DNA from 3 places in the Streptomyces sp. NPDC002676 genome. Region 1 is predicted to be linked to each of the others. Evidence: riboswitches for the same ligand, from Rfam matches in the RefSeq annotation. Region 1 holds a riboswitch; each other region holds the start of a gene.
The links. A riboswitch is a leader RNA that binds a small molecule or an ion and turns the genes downstream of it on or off. The one in region 1 is predicted to bind cyclic di-AMP.
Positions count from the first base shown of each region.

Region 1 (4,927 bases):
GGTGCGCAGCGAGGCCCCGTTCACCGTCATGTGGGCGAGCTGCTGGGCGGCGGTCCAGTACATGGTGGAGAACGGCGGCTCGGCGACCACATGGCCGTTGATCGCCACGGAGATCCGCAGGTCGTAGCCGTCCGGCTGCCCGCCCTCGGCCGTGTCGTCCAGGTAGGGCAGCAGCGGGTGCGTGCGCTCCGGCGGCGCCACGCGCGCGTGCTCCAGCGCCTCCAGCGGGGTGATCCACGCGGACACCGAGGTGGCGAAGGACTTGCCGAGGAAGGGGCCGAGGGGCACGTACTCCCAGGCCTGGATGTCGCGCGCGGACCAGTCGTTCAGCAGGCACAGCCCGAAGACGTGCTCCCTGAAGTCGCCCAGCGCGACCGGCGTGCCCAGCTCGGACGGCTTGCCCACGACGAAGCCGACCTCGGCCTCGATGTCCAGCCGGACCGACGGGCCGAAGACGGGGGCGGGGTCGGCCGGCGCCTTGCGCTGCCCGGAGGGTCGTACGACATCCGTGCCGGAGACGACGACCGTGCCGGAGCGGCCGTGGTAACCGATCGGCAGGTGCTTCCAGTTGGGGGTGAGGGAGTCCGCCGCGTCCGGGCGGAAGATCTGGCCGACGTTCCGCGCGTGGTTCTCCGAGGCGTAGAAGTCGACGTAGTCCGCCACCTCGAACGGCAGGTGCAGGGTGACCTCGGACAGCGGGTGGAACAGCGGCTCGACCGTCTCGCGGTGCGCGGGCTCCGTCACCCAGGCGGTCAGCGCGCGCCGCACCTCGGACCAGGCCGTGCGGCCGGCGGCCAGCAGCGGGTTGAGGGTGGGCTTCGCGAGCAGCGCGTGGTGCGGCGAGCCGAGGGCGGTGGCCGCGGCGCCCGCGTCGAGGACGTGGTCCCCGAGCCGGACGCCGACCCTCCGCTCCGTGCTGCCGGAGGGCGAGAAGACGCCATAGGGAAGGTTGTGCGGACCGAAGGGGTCACCCTCGGGGACGTCGAAGGGGGGCATGGGGTACTGCCTCACTCTCATCCGGCGCCTTGCGCGGCGATGCGTTCCATGTGGTCGCGCCACACGTTACGGCGGAGGCAGGTGTCTTGGGCAGTGCCCGAAGGGTTGTGCGGGTGATGACTGAAGAGTTCTTGATGCCCGGAAAAGTCTTGTCGGGGTGGCAATCCCCGGCTTGGCTGCCTTTGGGGGCGGACGGGGTGGATCCGGTCCGCAGGCGGCCCATGGCTGAGGCCGCTCCACTCCTACGAAGGAGGCCATCAGGCAAGCGGATGGCCCCACTTGGGGCTGGGAAGTACATAAGTGCACAGGGTGACAGGGGGAGTCGGGTGGGGCGCGAGGTCCGTATTCTCTGATCATGGCCGCCTCCCCCGCGTATTCACTGATCGCCACCGACCTGGACGGGACGCTGCTGCGCGGCGACGACACCGTCTCCGACCGGTCGCGCGCCGCGCTCGCGCGGGTGGCGCGGGCCGGCGCCCGGCACCTGGTGGTGACGGGCCGCCCGGCACCCAGGGTGCGGCCCCTGCTGGACGACCTCGGATATACGGGGCTCGCGGTGTGTGGGCAGGGCGCGCAGGTGTACGACGCCGGAGCCGACCGCCTGGTGCGGTCGGTGCGGCTCGACCGGGAGCTGGCCGAGACCGCGCTCGGCAAGATCGAGGCCGAGGTCGGGCAGGTCCACGCGGCCGTCGACCAGGACGGCGTGGACGGGCTCACGCTCATCGAGCCCGGGTACCGGATGCCCCATCCGACCCTGCCCGCGGTGCGGGTCGGCCGCCGCGACGATCTGTGGGCGGAGCCCATCAGCAAGGTGCTGCTGCGCCATCCCGACCTGTCCGACGACGCGCTGGCGGCACTCGCGCGCTCGGTCGTGGGCTCGCTGGCGACGGTCACCATGTCGGGGCCGGGCACCGTGGAGCTCCAGCCCGGCGGGGTGACCAAGGCGACCGGGCTCGCGCTCGCCGCCGACCTGCTGGGGATCGGCGCCGAACAGGCTCTCGCCTTCGGCGACATGCCCAACGACATCCCGATGTTCGCCTGGGCCGGCCGCGGCGTCGCCATGGCCAACGCGCACCCCGAACTCAAGGCGGTCGCCGACGAGCTCACCAAGTCGAACGAGGACGACGGCATCGCCGTCGTCCTCGAAAGACTGTTCCCGACCGACTGACCGGGGGGTATGTCAGTACGCGCTGAAGACGTTGTCGATCGAACCGTAGCGCGCGGCGGCGTAGTTGCAGGCGGCGGTGATGTTCGCGACGGGGTCGTAGATGTTGAACGACGTTCCGGCCACGTGGTACGTGTTGAACGTCGGGTCGATGACCTGGAGCAGGCCCTTGGACGGGATGCCCTTGGCCGCGTTGGAGTCCCAGAGGTTGATGGCGTTGGGGTTGCCCGAGGACTCCCGGATGATGTTGCGGTAGATGCCGTTGTAGCTGCCCGGGATGCCCTTCTGAGCCATGATCGCGAGCGACTCGCGGATCCAGCCGTCGAGGTTGTTCGGGTACCCCGCGAGGGTGGTGGCGGCGGTCGTCGTCGTCCCGCCGGCGGCGGATGCGCTCGTGGCGCCGATGAGCGGGATCGCGAGTACGGCGACGCCGGTGCCGGCGGCGGCGAGCGCGCGGAGGAGGCGGTTGTTCCGGGTGCGGCGGGGCTGAACGGCAGCAGACATGGGGAAGTCCTCTCCGGCGCCTGCGAGGTGAGCTGTCGGGTTCGGGCTGGGGAGTGCCCGGCCGGGCCGTCGAGACGGCACGACTTCACCCCTAGCCGTTCCGGTGCGACATGTGTCGACCGGGCCGGCGGCATACCTGGGTCCCCCGCTCCTGCCGTACGAAATGAGTTCGTCGATGGGTCTTTCAGGCGGCGGCAGGATTCGGCGTCCGCCTGATGGCCCGGAACGTATGCGAGAGCACATGTCCGGAACAAGTACCAGATTCGTAGATCAACCCAGTTGACCTTGATCTGTTCTGAATGTGGTACTTGATCCTTTGCAGTTGCCAACACTCAACTCGCCTTTGCGGCAAGGGGTGGGAAGGGGTGGGGGCGACTATTCCCGGCGAGGCGTTCCGGTGGGCGTGAGTGACCCAACTCACGAATGGGCAAAATATGGCAAATCAGGCATGAGGTATTAAGGGGATTCAGGCGATTCGGGGGTTTCAGGGGATTTGCTTCACCCATTGGAGACGGGAAAGTGGTCCGCGTCACAGCTGATTTCGGAGGGTTCGGTGGCCGGCCACGGCTCCCGTCGCGACTCGCCGACGCGGCGCGGGGGCCGGCGCGTCCGGCGGGGTCCGCCATACGTGCGCGTACCCCCTCGTACCGTCCGCCGGTGGGAGTCGTGGGGGTAGGACGTACGGATGTGCATGAGTGTCTCGAGCGGTGGGCGCTATCGGTGATCGAAAGCGGACCGGATACGCTGACTTGAAGTGATAGCGGCGACCTATCGACAAACCGTGTAATCGCCAACAGAGACACAGCAGACAGGAGACCCCTCGTGACCGTCGTCGGGCCGTTCGGGCTGAGCGTGCGGGACCAGGCTCTCGAAGCCGATGTCCAGGCCGGATTGGCGGCTGTCGAGGAAGGTTTGCTCGAAGCCACCAAGAGCGAGGTCCCGTTCATCACCGAGGCCGCGCAGCACCTCGTCCGGGCCGGCGGGAAGCGTTTCCGGCCGCTGCTCGTGATGCTCGCGGCGCGCTTCGGTGACCCGTACGCGCCGAACGTGGTGCCGTCCGCCGTCGTCGTGGAGCTGACCCACCTCGCCACGCTCTACCACGACGACGTCATGGACGAGGCCGCCGTGCGCCGCGGTGTGGACAGCGTCAACACCCGCTGGGGCAACTCCGTCGCGGTCCTCACCGGCGACTTCCTCTTCGCCCGCGCCTCCCAGATCCTCGCCGACCTCGGCCCCGAGGCGGTCCGGGTGCAGGCCCTCGCCTTCGAACGGCTGGTGACCGGTCAGATCCTGGAGACCGCGGGTCCCTCGGACGGCCGTAACCCGGTCGACCACTACCTGGACGTGCTCAGCGGCAAGACGGGTGCGCTGGTGGCGGTTTCGTGCCGGTTCGGCGCCATGATGTCCGGCGCCGACGAGACGGTCGTCGACGTCCTCACCCAGTACGGCGAGCGGCTCGGTGTCGCCTTCCAGCTCTCGGACGACGTCCTGGACATCGCCTCCGACTCGCACGAGTCCGGCAAGACCCCCGGCACCGACCTGCGCGAAGGCATCCCGACCCTGCCCGTGCTCCGGCTGCGCGAGCGGGCGGCCAAGCTGGGGCTGCCCGAGGACCTCGCGCTGTGCGAGCTGCTGGACTCCGACCTCAGCGACGACGCCCGGCACGCCGAGGTGCTCGCCGCGCTGCGCGCACACCCCGCGCTGGAGCAGGCCCGCCGGGACGCCGTCCGCTACGCCGAGGAGGCGCGCGCCGCGCTGGCCCCGCTGCCCGAGTGCGACGCCAAGGCGGCGCTGACGGAACTGTGCGACGCGGTGGTGTTCCGGGCCGGCTGAGCCCGGCTTCGGGACGACCCCTACGGGTCGGGTGGAGCTGCCGCCCTTTCGTGTCATACCGCAGGCGTACACGGAGTTGGCTCCGAGGTCTGACGCTTCCTCACGGCCGATTTGGTCAGATGGGAACCACGGAAATCACCACTCCTCACCGATTCGGGTGAGAATGGCGGCTCAGGTGGACCAGCGTGAGGACAGCCGCCGCCGACGACGGAGGTAAGGCACACATGGCACCGTACGAATCCGACGACGCAATGGACGTCGCGCAGGACGGGGACCTGCGTACCGGACGCCGCAAGGCCGCCCGGTACGTCGTCCCGGTCGCGGTGGTGGGGGTGGCGGCGGCCACGATCGGGCTCGTCCCGGCGCTCGCCGCCTCCGGTGACCCCGACCTGCCGAAGATCACCGCACAGCAGCTCATCGAGAAGATAG
Region 1 covers NZ_JBSFVT010000014.1:131,997-136,923, forward strand. Annotated here, with positions in the region: gene fahA (fumarylacetoacetase) at 1-996, opposite strand, end outside; gene ACWD3E_RS30795 (HAD family hydrolase) at 1,352-2,164, shown strand; gene ACWD3E_RS30800 (transglycosylase SLT domain-containing protein) at 2,177-2,665, opposite strand; cyclic di-AMP (ydaO/yuaA leader) riboswitch at 2,670-2,850, opposite strand; gene ACWD3E_RS30805 (polyprenyl synthetase family protein) at 3,488-4,498, shown strand; gene ACWD3E_RS30810 (LolA family protein) at 4,723-4,927, shown strand, end outside.

Region 2 (4,927 bases), on a different contig from region 1:
TCGCGAGCGCCTCGTCGCCGAGCGGGTTGACGCCCGGCCCGGCGGCCAGCGAGTGGCCGACCAGCACGTGCAGGCACTTCACCCGGTCCGGCATGCCGCCCGCGCTCGGGAAGCCCTCCAGGACCTCGATCGCGTCGCGGCGCCGGATGTAGTCCTCGTGCGCCGCGCGGTAGGCCGCCGCCAGTTCGGGGTCGGTCTGCAGGCGTTCGGTCATCTCCTTCATGACGCCGTTCGCCTCCAGCGTGCCGATCGCGGAGGCGGCGCGCGGGCAGGTCAGGTAGTACGTCGTCGGGAAGGGCGTGCCGTCGGGCAGCCGGGGTGCCGTCTCCACGACGTCCGGCTGGCCGCAGGGGCACCGGTGCGCGATCGCCCTCAGCCCGCGCGGCGGTCGCCCGAGCTGCTGCTTGAAGGCCTCGACGTCCGCGTCGGTCGGCTCGGTACGCGGAGTGGGCGGCGGAGGCGTTTCCATGACTGTCTTCGGCTGTCTTTCTGTCGGTTCACTGGTCGGAGGCGTCGGACTTGTCGACGCCGTCCCAGACGTTCGCGTACCAGGGCCGGCGGGCGGTCCCGAGTTGGGCGCGGGACTGCTTGGCCGCGCCCGGCTCCACGACCACGTACCCGGTCTCGCCGGGCATCACATAGTGCAGCCGGCGCCGGATCTGCTGCTCGGCGTAGGAGTCGTCCTGCCAGCGCGCCTTGAGGTCGCGCAGCTGCTCGACGCGCCGGCGGGCCTGTTCCCGCTGCCGCTGGAGGTCGGAGATCTCGGCGCGCTGGGAGACGTACTGCCGCATCGGGTAGGCCAGGGCGACGATGAGCGAGCACAGCACCAGGGCGAGCAGGGCCGCGCGGCCGGTGAGCCGGGAGCGGCGGGCCTGCCGCTTGGTCTGGGAGCGGTAGACCCGGGCCGCCGTCTGCTCGCCGAGCAGGCGCAGCCTGGTCGCGGTGGAGAAACGGTCCCGGTCCTTCACTGCCATCTGGCTCTCCGCCTCCCCTTTCACACGCACGTACGTCCCCGGACACGGTACGGGACCGAGTGCGGGGACGTACGTACGACTGGCTAAGGCTTACCCCGGGTTGGGTCAGCCCTTGGAGATCTCCACGCTGCCCCTGAAGCGCGGGAAGGCGCTGCGGCCGGCGTACACCGCGGCGTCGTCGAGGATCTCCTCGATGCGCAGCAGCTGGTTGTACTTGGCGACGCGGTCGGAGCGGGCCGGGGCGCCGGTCTTGATCTGGCCGCAGTTGGTGGCGACGGCCAGGTCGGCGATGGTGACGTCCTCGGTCTCGCCGGAGCGGTGGGACATCATGCACTTGTAGCCGCTGCGCTGGGCCAGCTCGACGGCGTCAAGGGTCTCGGTCAGCGAACCGATCTGGTTCACCTTCACCAGCAGGGCGTTGGCGGTGCCCTCCTCGATACCGCGGGCGAGGCGCTCGGGGTTGGTGACGAACAGGTCGTCGCCGACCAGCTGGACCTTGTCACCGAGCTTGTCGGTGATGACCTTCCAGCCGGCCCAGTCGTCCTCGAACAGCGGGTCCTCGATGGAGACGAGCGGGTAGTCCGCGACGAGCTCCTCGTAGTACTCCGTCATCTCGGCGGCGGAGCGCTCCTTGCCCTCGAAGAGGTACTTGCCGTCCTTGTAGAACTCGGACGCGGCGACGTCGAGCGCGAGCGCGATCTGCTCGCCGGGGATGTAACCGGCCTGCTTGATGGCCTCGAGGATGAGGTCGAGGGCCTCACGGTTGGAGGGCAGGTTCGGGGCGAAGCCGCCCTCGTCGCCGAGGCCGGTGGACAGGCCCTTGCCCTTCAGGACCTTCTTCAGCGTGTGGTAGACCTCGGCACCCCAGCGCAGGGCCTCGGAGAAGGACTCCGCGCCGATCGGGGCGATCATGAACTCCTGGATGTCCACGTTGGAGTCGGCGTGCGAGCCGCCGTTCAGGATGTTCATCATCGGCACCGGCAGCAGGTGCGCGTTCGGGCCGCCCAGGTAGCGGAAGAGCGGGAGGTCGCTGGCCTCGGAGGCGGCGTGGGCCACGGCCAGGGAGACGCCGAGGATGGCGTTGGCGCCGAGGGAGCCCTTGTTGTCGGTGGCGTCCAGGTCGAACATGGCCTGGTCGATCAGGCGCTGCTCGGTGGCGTCGTAGCCGACCAGCTCCGGGCCGATCTGCTCGATGACGGCGAGGACGGCCTTCTCGACACCCTTGCCCAGGTAGCGGTTGGGGTCACCGTCGCGCAGCTCGATGGCCTCGAAGGCGCCGGTGGAGGCGCCGGACGGGACGGCGGCACGACCCGTGCTGCCGTCGTCGAGGCCGACCTCGACCTCGACCGTGGGGTTGCCTCGGGAGTCCAGGATTTCCCGGGCTACGACGACGTCGATGGACGGCACGAGCATCTCCTTCTTGGGATGTGACGCTGGAAGTGCGGGGCGTGTGCCTTTGCGGGCTGTGCCTTGCGCCTAGAGCCTAACCGTCCATGGGGCGTCGGCCATCGACCGACCGTCCCGTGGACAGGCAAACGGTACCCATTGTTCACGCCCGGAACAAAGGGGTTCCCGGGTAGCCCCCGGGTGAAGAGTGGGGAAAGTGCGGCGGAAAGCGGGGAGGGGAGCGGCGAACAGCGGGGACGGAAAAGCCCCGCCCCGGCGCGTACGGGGGAACACGCGCCGGGGCGGGGGGACTGGGGGCCGCGCCTTACTTCAGGTGCAGCTGCTGACCCGGGTAGATCAGGTCGGCGTCCTGGACGATGTCCTTGTTCAGGTCGAACAGCTTCTTCCAGCCGCCCTTGACGCCGTGCTTCTCGGCGATGGTGCTGAGGGTGTCGTCCTTGACGACCTTGTACTCGCCGTCGCCCTTCTTGACCTTCTTGCCGGTCGGGGTGGTGACGGTCGCGCTCTTGGCCGGGGCCGTACGCTCGGCGGAGCGGGAGGCGGCCTGGCCGGTGGAGCGGGTGGCGGTGGCCTTCGGGGCCGCCGCGGTGCCGTTGTACGGCGTGTTCGACAGGCCCGTGCCGCAGACCGGCCAGGCGCCCTTGCCCTGGGCGGCGAGGACCTTCTCGGCGACGGTGATCTGCTGCGCCTTGGTGGCCTGGTTGGCCTGCGGGGCGTAGGCGGTGCCGCCGTACGCGGCCCAGGTGGAGGCGGAGAACTGCAGGCCGCCGTAGAAGCCGTTACCGGTGTTGATGGACCAGTTGCCGCCGGACTCGCACTGGGCGACCTTGTCCCACTCGGCGGCGGTGGCGGCGGAGGCGTTGCCGGCCGCCATGAGCGGGGCGGCGACAGCGGCGCCGGCGACTCCGGCGAGTGCGATGGCGCGGGTGGCCTTGAACGGGCGGCGGTGCTTGCCCTTACCGGTGAACAGCATGGATCGATCCCCTCACCGACGCCTGCGAGGTGAGCTGTCGGGTTCGGGCCGGTTGAGTTGCCCGGCCGCGGCCCTTTCGGGACACGGCTTCACCCCAAGCCGCAACCGACGTCAACTGCCGGTTTTGGCACTTACCTTGGGTCCCCCGCTCCTGCCTACGGCGCATGATGCGACGACTGTTCCCGGGCAACCGCTGGCAGGATTCGGCGTTGCGACTGCCGGGGCTCGTGGTGACGAGCGGCCTTGACCGTAGCCACGCGATCCGCGGAATTTCAAAGACGATCAGGGCTTCTGAGACTCATCCCACACTTTCACCAAACCGGACATTCAGGCGCTTAGTGGGGCGTCAACTCCCGCTACTTCTGGCCCGTTTCCGCACCGATTTCCAGGGTCTGACCGGCGGCGATGTGGTTCGGGTCGGCGCCGATGACCTTCTTGTTGTGGCCGTAGAGCGCGCGCCATCCGCCGTCGACGTCAAGGGAGTCGGCGATGGCGCAGAGAGTGTCGCCCTCACGGACCTCGTAGGTGCTCGCATCGCGGGACGCATGACGACCGGACCGGGTGGCGTTCTGACCGTTTGTCACGCTTTCGTCCGCACTGACGCCACGGTGACGTCCACCACTACTGAGCGAGCCGGTGTCGACGAGGCTCCAAGAGCCGCCGTTCTGCCAGGAATTGTCCGAGTCGTCCGTTGCGGGGTCCGTGGTGGCGCCACCGTCCCCCTGCCCGTTTTGAGTGTCGGATGATGTGGATTTGTCGGACTTGGGGGTTTCGCCGCCCTTGCCGGAGCCCTCGGAGTCGCCGCCCTCGCCCGCGCCACGGCTCGCACTCGGGGACGGCTTGGCGGTGGCGTCCGAGGAGTCGGACGACCGCGACGGGGATGACGACGGCGAAGAGGGTGACGAAGGCGACGAATCCGACAGACCGGATGAGTCCGAAGTGTCGGCGGAGTCGGACGAATCCTGACCCTGCTGGTCCTGCTGGTCCTGCTGGTCCTGCTGGTCCTGCTGGTCCTCCGGCGAATGCCCGGACTCGGAGGAGCCACCGGAGCCGTGCGAGCCGGAGGCCGAGTCCGAACCCGGGTTTCCGACGCCCGTGTCGACGTCCACGGAGCCGGAGTGCGCGGTCAGGCCGTTGAGCAGGGCGCAGGTGGCCCAGGGAGTGGTGCCCCGGTCGGCGAGGATCCGCTCGGCCACGGCGATCTGCTGCGAACGGCTGGCCTGGTCGGCGCTGGAGGCGTACTTCGTGCCGCCGTACTTGTCCCAGTCGTCCTGGGAAATCTGCAGGCCACCGTAGTAACCATTGCCGGTGTCGGCGCTCCAGGAGCCGCCGCTCTCACACTCGGCCACCTTGTCCCACGTGGTGCCGTCGGCCGCGCTGGCGCTTGCTGCGCCGAGGAGCGGGATGGCGATCGCGGAGCCGGTCACTCCGGCCGCGACGAGGAGGGCCGGAGCCTGACGGGGGCGACGGTGACGACCGTTCCCGGTGAGCATACGGAAGCCTTTCGTGCGACAGCAGGACCGGCGCGGCGGGTGATGCTGGGCGCCACGCTGACGAGTGAACGTATCGGCAT
Region 2 covers NZ_JBSFVT010000004.1:86,183-91,109, forward strand. Annotated here, with positions in the region: partial or broken gene ACWD3E_RS13690 (DUF501 domain-containing protein) at 65-469, opposite strand; gene ACWD3E_RS13695 (FtsB family cell division protein) at 498-974, opposite strand; gene eno (phosphopyruvate hydratase) at 1,080-2,387, opposite strand; gene ACWD3E_RS13705 (transglycosylase family protein) at 2,686-3,354, opposite strand; cyclic di-AMP (ydaO/yuaA leader) riboswitch at 3,359-3,527, opposite strand; gene ACWD3E_RS13710 (transglycosylase family protein) at 3,711-4,847, opposite strand.
Region 2: another riboswitch for cyclic di-AMP. It lies ahead of ACWD3E_RS13705 (transglycosylase family protein); the one in region 1 lies ahead of ACWD3E_RS30800 (transglycosylase SLT domain-containing protein).

Region 3 (4,927 bases), on a different contig from region 1:
CCGGGACGGGCCACCGCACGCTCGATCCCTACGCCAAGCTCTTCGAGGACCGGGTGGTCTTCCTGGGGACACCGCTCGACGACACGGCGGCCAACGACGTGACGGCGCAGTTCATGTACCTCGAACACGCGGCCCCGGACCGGGAGATCACGCTGTACATCAACTCCCCGGGCGGCTCCTTCGGGGCGCTGGCGGCGATCTACGACACCATGCAGTACGTCAGTTGCCCGGTGGGGACCTACTGCCTGGGGCAGGCCGCCGGGACCGCCGCCGTCCTGCTCGCGGCCGGGGCCCCGGGCAGGCGGTTCACGCTGCCGGGAGCGCGGATGGTGATCGAACAGCCCGGTCTCGGCGAGCCGGTGCGGGGGATGCCCAGCGACCTCGTCATCCAGGCCCAGGAGTTGGAGCGGGTGCGCACCCTGACGGCGGAGATGCTCGCGCGGCACACCGGCCGTACGGAGGAGCAGGTCGACCGGGACCTGGAGCGGGATCTGATCCTGGACGCCACGGCAGCGCTGGAGTACGGACTGGTGGACGGCGTCGTCCCCAGCCGCAGGACCGTGCCCGGCGCGCCCGAGGCCGGGTGAGCCGCCGATGCTGCCGGACCTGCCTCCGCTGCCCGCGCTGACACGGGCCGAGGGCGAGTTGATAGACCGTTACCTGGAGACCGTCGATCTGCTGGGCCGGATCAACCCGGCGCACGACGGTGACACCTACCGCGGGCTGCGCGCGGCGCAGGCGCTGGTGCACAAGGCGTCCGAGCTGCGCGACGCGCTGGTGCTGATGCACCGTCGGGGTGAGACGGAGCTGCACGGGGACACGCTGGCACGGGCTTTGCGGGTGCTCGACGGTGAGCGCCGTACCGCTCGCGTCGCGCTCCCGCCCGACGGTGTCGGCTGATCCGGACACATATCCGAGACGCCGGGAACCGCGTGTCGAAGCCGCGCCCGGGCGGGAGTTGAAACGGCCCGAACGGCGGACCCACGGCCGGCGTATTCACGGATCCTTTTCCGGGCCCCCTCGGCTTGCGCACGGCGCTCGTCCGAGGGGGCCCGAACGCGCTCCGTCCCAGGTCCGGGGCCCTGTAAGGGAACTGACGGTGTCTCGAACGCACCCATGTCCACCCGAACGGGTGAGTGGTGAGTAACACCACAAATCCCCGATTCCATTGGGATTTTCGGACACCTGTGGGTGAAGATCCCTGTCCGACGACAAGCCCCCGCCACCGCGGCGGGGCGGTCCGGGCGGACGCCGAGTCCTGCCGCCGCCCGGACGACAGGTCGACAGGAGTGGATCGGCAGGAGTGGAGGACCCGAGCAAGGCGGGTCGCCGGAACGGAGGTTCGTCCGCACAGCGCGGACGGGCGGAGGTTCCGAGCAGGCCCTTGGGGTGAAGCCGCGGCAACGCGGCCGGGCAACTTCGCCAGCCCGAATCCGACAGGTCATCCTTCACAGGCGGCTGACGAAGGGTTGCGCATGACTGCGCTCAATCGTGTCCCGTCACTGATGGCCCGGGCCGGCACGGCCTCGGCACTCACTCTCGCCGCCGTGGGCGGCACGATCGCGGTCCCGGGTCTGGCCACCGAGGCCTCGGCCGCCACCACGGCCACGAAGGCGCTCCAGGTCGCGGCCTCCAAGAGGGGCGCCCCGTACCAGTGGGGCGCCAGCGGGCCGCGCAGGTTCGACTGCTCGGGGCTGACGCTCTATTCGTACAAGAAGGTGGGCAAGACCCTGCCGCGTACGGCCGCCCAGCAGTACAACAAGACGCACCACATCTCGGCCGGCAGCCGCAGGGCGGGCGACCTGGTGTTCTTCCACTCGGGTTCGAGCATCTACCACGTCGGCATCTACGCCGGACACGGGAAGATCTGGCACGCCCCGAAGACGGGTGACGTGGTGAAGCTGGAGAGGATCTGGACGCGGAGCGTCTGGTACGGCCGGGTCAGCTGAGGGCTCCTCACCCCGTGGACGGTCAGGGCTCCTGCTGGCCGGCCGCCGGCACCGGTTCGGCCGGGATCGTCCACGGGAGCTCGATGGAGACCGTCTTGCCGCCCTCGCGGGTGGGGCGGACGCGGAGTTTGCCGCCGCACTCGGCGGTGAGCCAGCGGATGATGACCATGCCGCGGCCGTTGTCCTGCTGGACCGCGGCGGGCAGTCTCTTCGGAAAGCGTGGATGACTGTCTGTGACGCCGATGCGCAGGTGTTCGTCACGGTGCAGCGCGATGTCGACCGTGAAGGTGGGTGACTGGCCGAAGGTGTGCTGTACGGCGTTCGTGGCGAGTTCGGAGACGATGAGTCGCACGGTGTCGGCCACGTCGGTGTCCGACGGCAGGCCCCACTCCGCGAGGGTGCCCACGACGTAGGAGCGGGCGACGGAGACCGAGGCCGGATCGCTCGGCAGAGTGACGGATGCTTCCAGATGGTCTGCCATGGCGAGGTCGTCCCTTTCCCACGGGACCGGAGTCCGACAAAGGAGCGGATGGTTCGAGTACGGTCCCGGACTGGTGCTTCTTCGCCAGACTGCCATTACCGGGCCGGTCAGGGGAGCGATCCACCAAGATATGCATATATCTGTCGCTCAAAGCGGTGAACTCTGCGACGGGAGCACGTATTTGGGCGGCCCGGAAGGAGTAAGGAGGAGCCCATGCAGAACGGTCCCGCGGTGCGCCGCCGCAAACTGGGCGCCGAACTGCGCACGCTGCGCGCCGAGGCTGGGCTCACGAGTGGCGAGGCCGCCCGGCTGGTGGGCTGGCACCAGTCGAAAGTGAGCCGTATCGAGACGGGTGCCAGCGGCGTGAAACCGGCCGATGTGCGCATACTCCTGGACGCGTACGCGGTTCGGGACGCCCAACTCCGTGAGTTACTACTGTTGTTGGCCGGTGCCGAGGAGAACGCGGTCGGCGCACGCAACCGCTGGTGGCATGCGTACCGCGGGGTATTGCCGCCGACCTATCGCGATTTCATCAGCCTCGAGTCACAGGCCAGTGGCATGCGCACCCTGGAGACCACGGTGGTCCCGGGTCTGCTCCAGACGCCCGAGTACGCCCGCGCGGTGACCCGGGCGGCCGTGAAGAGCCTGGACGAGGAGGCGCTGGACGCGTTAGTGGAAGTGCGTCTGGCCAGGCAGGACGTGCTCCACTCGGATCCGCCGCTGCACCTGGACGCCGTACTGGACGAGGCGGTGCTCCGGCGCGAGGTCGGCGGCCCGGAGGTGATGGCCCGGCAGCTGGAGCGGTTGCTGCAGGCGGCGCGGCTGCCCCAAGTACGGCTACAGGTACTTCCGTTCGGAGCCGGGGCACATGTCGGCCTCACGGGACCTTTCGTAATCTTCTCATTTCCGAGCACTTCTGATCTGGACGTGGTTGTTCTCGACCAATTGACGAGTAGCCTCTATCTGGAACGGAAAGAAGACCTCGTGGCTTACTCGGAGGCCTTCAACACCCTTCGCATCCACGCCCTTTCACCCGAGGAATCGTTGGATTACATCGCCGGGATAGGTGACGGCGCGTAAGGAGGCACCATGTCAGTACTGCCTCGGCACGTCCCGATCAGTACCGATCTGCACGATGCGCAATGGCTGCGCAGCAGCTACAGCACGGGAGCGAACAACTGCGTGGAGACGGCCCGGCCGCGCTCCGGCCCGCGGGCCGGACTGCTCGCCGTGCGCGACTCCAAGAACCCGGCCGGACCCGCGCTGCTCTTCTCCCCCGGGAGCTGGGCGGGGTTCGTGGCCGCGCTCCGGTGACCCGCGGATCCCGACCGACCCCGACCCCGACCCCGACCCTGACCCTGACCCCGACCAACCGCTACCGATCAGATCCGATCAGATGCGTGCGAAGCCCGGCCGTGTCACGCCGACTCATGGTCGCGCCTCGTCGATGACCCGTACAGCGCGTTCGATCTCGGACCCGGAGAGGTCCGCGCGGGCGGTCAGCCGCAGCCGCGAGATGCCGTCGGGCACGGAAGGAGGACGGAAGCAGCCCACGGCAAGACCGGCCGAACGGCAGTCGGCCGCCCAGCGCACGGCGCTCTCCGGGGACGGGGCCCGCACCGAGACCACCGCGGCGTCCGGACGCACCGCTTCCAGACCCGCGGCGGTCAGGCGTGCGTGCAGTTCCGCGGCCACCTCACGGGCCCGTGCCGCCCGCTCCGGCTCACGGCGCAGCAGCCGCAGCGCCGCCAGCGCCGCCCCCGCCGCGGCGGGGGCGAGGCCGGTGTCGAAGATGAACGTCCGGGCCGCGTTGACCAGGTGGTCGATCACCCGGGCCGGGCCCAGCACCACCCCGCCCTGGCTGCCCAGCGACTTGGACAGCGTGGCCGTGACGACCACGTCGTCCGCGCCCGCGAGCCCGGCCTCGTTCGGCGCTCCCCGGCCGCCGTCACCCAGCACGCCGAGCCCGTGGGCGTCGTCCACGACCAGCCCGGCGCCGTGCTCCCGGCACGCCGCGGCCAGTTCGGCCAGCGGGGCCGCGTCGCCGTCGACGGAGAACACGGTGTCGGAGACGACGATCGCCGGTCCCTCGTGCGTGCTCAGCGCCTTGCACACGGCCTCCGGGTCGGCGTGCCCGACCACCTGCGTGCTGCCCCGGGCGAGCCGGCAGCCGTCGATCAGCGAGGCGTGGTTGCCCGCGTCCGAGACGATCAGCGAGCCGTGCGGGCCCAGCGCGGTCACGGCGGCCAGGTTCGCGGCATAACCGGACGAAAAGACCAGAGCCGCCTCGAAGCCGCAGAACTCCGCCAGTTCGCGCTCCAGCTCGGTGTGGAGTTCGGTGGTGCCGGTGACCAGCCGGGAACCGGTGGAGCCGCCGCCCCACGCCCGGGCGGCCTGGGCGGCTCCCTCGGCGACGTCGGGGTGGTGGGCCAGGCCCAGGTAGTCGTTGCTCGCGAGGTCCAGCAGCGGCGAGTCGGCGGGGCGCGGGCGCAGCGTC
Region 3 covers NZ_JBSFVT010000006.1:133,546-138,472, reverse strand. Annotated here, with positions in the region: gene ACWD3E_RS19065 (ATP-dependent Clp protease proteolytic subunit) at 1-587, shown strand, start outside; gene ACWD3E_RS19060 (hypothetical protein) at 595-900, shown strand; cyclic di-AMP (ydaO/yuaA leader) riboswitch at 1,334-1,472, shown strand; gene ACWD3E_RS19055 (C40 family peptidase) at 1,476-1,949, shown strand; gene ACWD3E_RS19050 (ATP-binding protein) at 1,972-2,430, opposite strand; gene ACWD3E_RS19045 (helix-turn-helix domain-containing protein) at 2,644-3,510, shown strand; gene ACWD3E_RS19040 (DUF397 domain-containing protein) at 3,520-3,744, shown strand; gene ACWD3E_RS19035 (8-amino-7-oxononanoate synthase) at 3,859-4,927, opposite strand, start outside.
Region 3: another riboswitch for cyclic di-AMP. It lies ahead of ACWD3E_RS19055 (C40 family peptidase); the one in region 1 lies ahead of ACWD3E_RS30800 (transglycosylase SLT domain-containing protein).